2 regions of the Nonomuraea sp. CA-141351 genome follow, and region 1 is predicted to be linked to the other one. Evidence: riboswitches for the same ligand, from Rfam matches in the RefSeq annotation. Region 1 holds a riboswitch; the other holds the start of a gene.

Region 1 (3,850 bases):
CGACGGAGGCGAACCGGCGGAAGGCCGCCCGCCCGGGGGTGTCGGCGGCCAGGCCCGTCAGGGTGGTGGTGAGGACGTTGGTGACCAGGTCGGGTACGCCCAGCGCGCGTACGGACGCGTTCTGCAGGCCCATGCCGCACGCGAGCAGCGCGATGAGCGCCGCCCTGGCCCCGGCGGTGTGGTGTCCGGCCGTGAGGGCCACTACGAGGCCGGCCGCGACGAGGACCGCGTGCACGGTGGTGGCGATGGTGAACGCCCGCCGCGCGTTCCCCACCTGCCTGGTCAGCAGGCCGGCGCTCCACGCTCCGGTCCCGAAGCAGGCGAGGGACAGGGGAGGGGCCCATTTCGACAGGTCTCCTCCGCCAACCAGGGCGAAGCCCAGGAAGACGATGTTGCCGGTCATGTTGGCCACGAAGACGCGGCCCAGGCCGAGGTAGCTGACGGCGTCCACGATTCCGGTGACCATGGCCAGGAGGATCAGCAGGGCGGGCAGGAGGCCGTGTGGGTTTCCGCCGCGGGGGAACAACCCGTCGGCGACCCACTGGAGCCCGCCCTTCATGGCTGCTTCGAGACGACGGCTCCTGGGCGTGGGCTGGGTCTCATGGCGGCTCCTTGGCGAGGTTCGCGCGTGGCTCTTCCCGCGAGCCTGCTTCCCTCGGGTCTTCCCAGGTGGCGGGCCGCTCATCCGGCCTGCGCCTGACCCGCCTCGCCGGTGGAATGCGAAGAGCGCGCGCCCCTTTCGGGACGCGCGCTCGTCTAGCGCAACAGGGTCAGCCGGCGTACTGCGGGTAGCCGTAGCCGACGACCTGGGACTTCGGACGCACGCGCTCTTCGACCTTGCCGTTGCCGGTGTTGCCTTCGACGGTCGAGATGGTGCCGTCGCCGTTGTCCTTCTCGACGAACCCGACGTGCTGGATGTCGTCGAGGCTCTTGCTGCCGCTCCAGGAGAAGAACACGACCGCGCCGGGCTTGGCGACAGTGCCGAAGCGGTGGTTGGCCGCGAACCACTTGGCGTGGGCGACGGTGTAGGCGTCCCAGCCGACCTGCGGGCGGGCGCCGGTCTGCTCGCCGACCCAGGAGACGAACATCGAGCACCAGGCGGCGTTCACGTAGTCGGCCCGGCTGCCGCCGTCACGGGCGATGGTCTCCGCGGCGCGCTGTGAGTTGGCGTACCACTTCTGGTACGGGGTGCCGCCGCCGTAGGCGTTCTCGGAGGTGCCGACCTGGGACTTGGCGAGCGCCAGGACCTGGGAGGCGGTGACGTTGATCTTGGTTTCCCGGGACTTGGCACGGTCGTTGTCGTGAGTGGCTGCGGTGGCCGGCTGCTTGTCCGCGGCGGAGGCCGCGGTCATGTGGGCGCCGAGCCCGGAGGCCAGGACGGTCGCGCCGAGCGCGGCTCGGACGATGTTGGTCTTCGTGGCAGCGGTAATGCGGAACTTGGCCATCGAGGGGGTTACTCCTTGCTTCCATGCCGCTTACCGGGTTAGCTGACGGATTCGGGCGTGGAAGCTGCCCTACGGCACCGAAGTGCCGATTCACCCCATGGGACTTGGGTCCCCGGTTCCGCCCGGAGGCGGATTCAGCGGTCACAGGACGGTCCTGTGATGTGTGTCGCGATGGTCGGACATCGCCGGACAAACCGGACGAATGTCTCAAGAATGCCTCAAATGTAATGCATAAGGCAAGAGGCTACAAATCTGTAACGACCCAGCTAGGCGAGCTGCCTGCGAGCCGCGGCCAGGAGCCCCATCATGGCAAGGGACTCATCAAGCGGCATGACCGAGCTTTCGGTCCTGCCTTCGGCCGTCGCGGCGCGGACTTCGCGGAGCTCTCCGGCGTATCCGTTGTCCGCCGGATCGAGCACATGCTCCTCCGGCTCCATGGAGCGCCCGGAAAGTAAAATCCGCTGCGGGGCCCAGAACGGCGCCTGGACGTCCGCCCGCATCTGAGTACCTACAACACAGGCATGGTTCGGGTAATTCCCGAGCAACGAGGTCTCTACGAGAGCCCGCCTGCCGTCGGGGTAGAGCAAGACCCCGGCCGCCTCCGCGTCCACGCCGTTGGGGGCCAGGGAGCCGGTGATCCGCAGGTCAGAGGGCATGCCGAGGAGCAGCTGAGCCAGGCCGAACGGGTAGATCCCGAGGTCGAGCAGGGCCCCGCCGCCCAGCTCCGGCGCCCACAGCCGGTGCGCCGGATCGTAGGGCTTGGCGAAGCCGAATGAGGCCTGCACGGAGCGGATGTCGCCGAAGCGCTCGTCGGCCGCGATCTTCTGGATGAGGGGGTTGAAGCGCATCCACATGGCTTCCATGAGGAACACGCCTGCCTCGCGCGCCAGCCGTACCATCTTCTCCGCGTCGTCCACGGTGGCGGCCAGCGGCTTCTCGCACAGCACGGCCTTGCCCGCGGCGATGGCGGCCTCCGCCACCTGCAGATGCTGGGCGTGCGGCGTCGCGACATAGACGGCGTCCACGGCCGGATCGGCGCACATCTGCTCATAGGAGCCGTACGCCGACTCCGCGCCCAAAGTGGAGGCCAGGGCCTGCGCCCGTCCTAAGTTCCTGGACCCGACGGCGGCCACCCGCATCCCCGGCTCGGCCACGATGGCCGCTCCCACAGTCCGCGCGATACCGCCTGTCGCCGCAATGCCCCACGCAAAATCCCGCACACGGGAGATCGTAGACGAATCACATCATGTCGAACGTGTCGGGATCGGGACCGAAACGCCGGCCCCTGTTCAGCGCGCCGATGGCGGCCATGTCCTCGGGGTCGAGGATGAAGTCGAACACGTCGATGTTCTCGGCGATCCGCGACGGGGTCACGGATTTGGGGATGACGACGTTGCCGAGCTGCAGGTGCCAGCGGAGCACGATCTGCGCGGGCGTCTTGCCGTACTTGCCGGACAGCACGGCCAGCGCGGGGTCGTCGAGCAGCCCCTGGCCCTGGCCGAGCGGGCTCCAGGCCTCGGTGAGGATGCCGTTGGCCTCGTGGAAGGCGCGCATTTCGCGCTGCTGCAGGTACGGGTGGAGCTCGATCTGGTTGATCGACGGCACGATGTCGGTCTCGTTCATCAGCCGGGTCAGGGTGTCGATCGTGAAGTTGGAGGTGCCGATGGCCTTCGCCCGCCCATCACGGTAGATCTTTTCCATCGCCTTCCACGCCTGCACGTACTTGTCCTGCTGCGGCACCGGCCAGTGGATGAGGAAAAGGTCGATGTAGTCGAGGCCGAGCCGGGCCAGGCACTCCTCGAAGGCCGCCTCGGCGCGTCCGTGGTCGGCGTTCCACAGCTTGGTGGTGACGAACACCTTCCGGCGCGGCAGCTCCGATTCCCGCACGGCCTGGCCCACGCCCTCCTCGTTGCCGTACGCGGCGGCGGTGTCGACGTGCCGGTAGCCGGCCTTCAGCGCGGTCGTGACGGCCTGCGCGGCCTCGTCGGCGGCGACCTGCCAGACGCCGTAGCCGAGCTGCGGGATGTGCACGCCGTCGGCGTTGAGCAAGAGAGAGTTCATAGCCTCCATTGTTCACGTCGCGTTTCTGAGGGCTTAAGGCGGCGGGGCTAGCTTGAAGCGGTCGTGAACGGGCCATCACCCGGCTGGGAGGAGCAGGAGTGGTCGAACAGGCGTCGGCCTGGGTGGAGTCTCCGCTCCAGATGCTGTGCGCCGTCGAGGCCCACCACGCAGGCTTGCTCGGTCCCAAGACGGTCGTCGTGCCGCGCTCGGGTCTTCGGCCGCTGAAGGCCACGCGCCGGGAGCTGAGGTCTCTCGGGCTACCCGACGGACTGGAGCTCGCCGACCCGCGCGAACGCATGCCCAGACGCGTGCAGGCCGTCGGCGACGCCTTCTCCGGCAGGGTG
Region 2 (3,850 bases), 4.8 Mb from region 1:
CGAGCGATTGGTGGCTCGCCGTGCGAGCGGAAGATCGCGAATCGCGCGCTCCGGCGGCAACGACCGGCTTATGGATCACACCGAAACTCCGCGCCGAACAGATCCAAATCGGCAACGCCCGAAGATCCCATTGATGGCACATGGCAGGCCCAATGAGATCACTCATCCGAGACCGGGCGCCCTGACATATCGCGAGTGCCTCATATATAACGGATCATGTCAATAGAGCTCGTCAAGTGCGGCGATTGTCATGCTTGACGACCTTTCCAGGATGCGTTTACCGTCTGCGAGGAGCGGCTTTGGCCCATCTGTGAGGTCCGAGTTCTGCTGTTGGGGGGGAGGGCTCCCGATGGATGTGCTCACTGAAGGCGTTGAGCTAAGCCATGCTGATTTGGCGCTGCTGGCGGAGCTGGCAAGGGGAGTCACGGTCGATCGGGTGGGCAGACGTCTGGATATCAGCGGGCGCACGGTACGCCGGAGATTACGGGGCATCTGCGACCGCATCGGCGTCGCCACGGCGATCGAGGCCGTGGCCTGGGCCGCGCGCCGCCAGCTGATCTAGTGCTGCGGGATGTCTCAGTCGGCGATGCGCACCGCGCCGGCGAAGGGCCGCCTGCCGAGTGCCGAGACCCGTACGACGTCGCCCGTCTGCGGGGCGTGCACCATCATGCCTCCGCCGATGTAGATGCCCACGTGGTGCAGGTCGCTGTAGAAGAACACCAGGTCGCCGGGCCGCAGCTCAGAGCGGGAGATGTGCCTGCCCGCGGTCCACTGGTCGCCGGTGTAGTGCGGCAGCGAGATGCCCACCCGCTGGTACGCCGCCATGACCAGCCCGGAGCAGTCGTAGGAGCTCGGGCCCTCGGCGCCCCAGACGTACGGCTTGAGCTGCTGCGTGAGCGCCCACCGCGCGGCCTCCGCGGCCTTGCCGCTGCCCGCGATGGGCAGGTTGACCCGCACGGCGCGCGTGCCTGGCTGCCCCGCCTCGCCGAGGGCCCGCTTGAACAGGCTGCTCTCGACCTTGGTGACCAGCTTGGTGATCTTGTCGCGCTTGGACTGGAGGTCATCGACGATCTTCTGGACCTCGTCGATGCGCGCCTTGGCGCCTGCCTTGGCACGGGCGGCGGCGTCCATGGCCTTGGCGAGCTGGTTGATCTCCTCGCCCTGCTCCTGCTCCAGTGCGTACGAGGTCGCGGCGCGGCTGAGGAACTCCTCGGGGTCCTCGGAGGTCGCGAACGCCAGAGTCTTGGTGAGGCCGCCCGTGATGTAGGCGTTCTGGGCGAGCAGGGCGGCCTTCGCGCGCTTGGCGGCCAGATCCGTCTCGCTGCTCGTCAGCGTCTTCTGCGCGACCTCAGAGGCCTTCTTGGCTGTCTTGAGCTTCTCCCGCTGGCCGTTGTACTGCTCGGTCAGCGTCTCGATCTGCGTGTGCAGCTCCTGGGCCTGGTCGGCGAGCTCCTTCAACGAGGGCTTGGGGTCCGCGGACGCCGAACCGACGGGGATGGCGAACAGCAGCGCGGCGACTGTGAGACTCACCACACCGAAGTGGCGTGGGCGCCGTGCCCGTTCCGGAGGGCGGGCGTGCTTGCCCGCCGACTTCCCCCCGCCGTTGCGCGTGCGCTTCACCAACCAGCTCCTCTCTTGGACGCCTACCGGGTTAGCTGACGGGTTCGGGCCGGAGCAGCCCTACCGAGAGACTCGGACTCACCCCTGTGGTGGCGCTGGAGGTCGCCACCGATGGATCCCCGGCTTCCCTTTCGGGAATTGAGCGTGTCTCCCGCGCGGCACGCGTGGAAACATTGTCGCTGGACACTAATGCACTCCAGGTTCGTGCTCAACCAGAACTGCCAAGTCTGTAGAGGTTTCACAACCGAAGGGTCACAAGGTGATCTCGTGATCACCTGTGCAGAACAGACCTTATGCCCTCTATGTCCGTGCTTTCGCGCAAACGAGACTGGGGGCAAGCTCCGTGCTCGTCTGGCCACGGGATGTAACAGGATGGGCCGAGCTATGGGAGTTAGGGCCGAGCCGTAATGAGATCTGTACCCTGGAGAGCCATGGAGCAGGTGGCCGAACTGACAACGCCCGAGACCGCGGTGGTGGTCCGGAGAGCCCGCACGCCCGACGTGCGCGCGGTCAGGCGCCTGGTGGACACCTACGCGGGCGCGGGCCCGCGGCTCCTGGAAAAGGCCACTGTGACGCTGTACGAGGACGTACAGGAGTTCTGGGTGGCCGACCGAGGCGGGCAGGTCGTCGGCTGCGGCGCGCTCCACGTGCTCTGGGAGGACCTCGCAGAGATCCGCACGGTGGCCGTGGATCCCGAGTGCCGGGGGATGGGCGTCGGCCACCGGATTGTCTCCGCGTTGATCCAGCACGCCAAAGATCTGGGTCTGCGACGTGTATTCTGTCTCACTTTTGAGGTCGACTTCTTCGCGAGGCACGGGTTCCGCCCGATCCAGGGCACACCGGTCTCACCCGAGGTCTACGCCGAACTGCTGGCCTCGTATGACGAGGGTGTGGCCGAGTTCCTCGACCTGGAACACGTCAAGCCGAACACGCTGGGCAACACCCGCATGCTGCTCCACCTGACATCGGGTGACGCGGACCTTGACCAGATGGAAAGGTGATTGTTGATACCTATGTCGATACGTTGGGCAGCACAGGCATGTGTCCTGACACGTGCCACATGCGCACTCGAAGCGAGGTGACACGGTGAGCACCGGACAGCCGCCGTATCCACAGGACGAATCCGGCGACAATCCCGCCGGCACTCCGGAATACGGTCAACAGAACGCGGGTCGCCGCCCCGGCGAGCCCGACCCCGACGTGACTGTGGTCGGCTACCGGGCGGACGATGCCTACGGTCAGCAGCCCCAGTACGGCCAGCAGGGCTACGGCCAGCAACAGCAGTATGGCCAGCAGCCCCAGTACGGCCAGCAACAGCAGTACGGTCAGCCCCAGTACGGGCAGCAGCCTCAATACGGCCAGCAGCCCCAGTACGGCCAGCAGCCGCAGTCCCAGCCCGGCTACGGGCAGCAGGGCTACGGCCAGCAGGCCCAGTCGCAGCCGGACTACGGGCAGCAGCAGTATGGTCAGCAGCCCCAGTACGGCCAGCAGCAGCCGGGCCAGCAGGGCTACGGCCAGCAGCCCCAGTACGGCCAGCAGCCGCAGTCGGGCCAGCAGGGTTACGGCCAGCAGCCCCAGTCGCAGCCCGGCTACGGGCAGCAGGGCTACGGCCAGCAGCCTCCCTCGGGCCAGCAGTACGGTCAGCAGGCCCAGTCCCAGCCTGACTATGGTCAGCAGCCTCAGTACGGCCAGCAGCCGCAGTCGGACTACGGGCAGCAGGGCTACGGCCAGCAGGCCCAGTCGCAGCCGGACTACGGCCAGCAGCAGTACGGCCAGCAGCCGCAGTCCCAGCCGGACTACGGGCAGCAGCAGTACGGTCAGCAGCCCCAGTACGGCCAGCAGCAGCCGGGCCAGCCGGACTATGGCCAGCAGCAGTACGGTCAGCCCCAGTACGGCCAGCAGCAGGCCCAGCCGGGCTACGGCCAGCAGTACGGCGACCAGCAGCAGTACGGCCAGGCTTACGGGCAGCCGCAGCAGTACGGCCAGCCCGGCTACGGTCAGGCCCACGGACAGCCGGGTCCGGTGGGCGTGCAGCCGCCCGGCGCGCCGGCTCCGCTGGCGGAGTGGTGGCAGCGCCTGGTGGCGAGGATCATCGACGGCGTCATCTTCGGCATCCTCTACACGCTGATCACCATCGTCGTCAGCCTGCTCGCCGTGGGCTACGACTCCGCCACAGGTCTTACCACCGGTATCCTGAGCGGCTTCCTGGTGGGGCTCGTTCAGTATCTCC

What was found. A riboswitch is a leader RNA that binds a small molecule or an ion and turns the genes downstream of it on or off. The one in region 1 is predicted to bind cyclic di-AMP.
Region 2: it holds a riboswitch for cyclic di-AMP, as region 1 does, so the genes downstream of both, ACQPWU_RS58685 (NlpC/P60 family protein) here and ACQPWU_RS21390 (CHAP domain-containing protein) in region 1, are expected to answer to the same signal.

What each region holds. Positions count from the first base shown of each region.
Region 1 is NZ_CP191982.1:4,519,924-4,523,773, forward strand. It holds gene ACQPWU_RS21385 (YoaK family protein) at 1-559, opposite strand, end outside; gene ACQPWU_RS21390 (CHAP domain-containing protein) at 771-1,445, opposite strand; cyclic di-AMP (ydaO/yuaA leader) riboswitch at 1,458-1,595, opposite strand; gene ACQPWU_RS21395 (Gfo/Idh/MocA family protein) at 1,712-2,665, opposite strand; gene ACQPWU_RS21400 (aldo/keto reductase) at 2,685-3,506, opposite strand; gene ACQPWU_RS21405 (hypothetical protein) at 3,605-3,850, shown strand, end outside.
Region 2 is NZ_CP191982.1:12,480,439-12,484,288, reverse strand. It holds gene ACQPWU_RS58690 (LuxR C-terminal-related transcriptional regulator) at 350-562, shown strand; gene ACQPWU_RS58685 (NlpC/P60 family protein) at 577-1,620, opposite strand; cyclic di-AMP (ydaO/yuaA leader) riboswitch at 1,626-1,775, opposite strand; gene ACQPWU_RS58680 (amino-acid N-acetyltransferase) at 2,052-2,621, shown strand; gene ACQPWU_RS58675 (hypothetical protein) at 2,632-3,627, opposite strand; gene ACQPWU_RS58670 (RDD family protein) at 3,643-3,850, shown strand, end outside.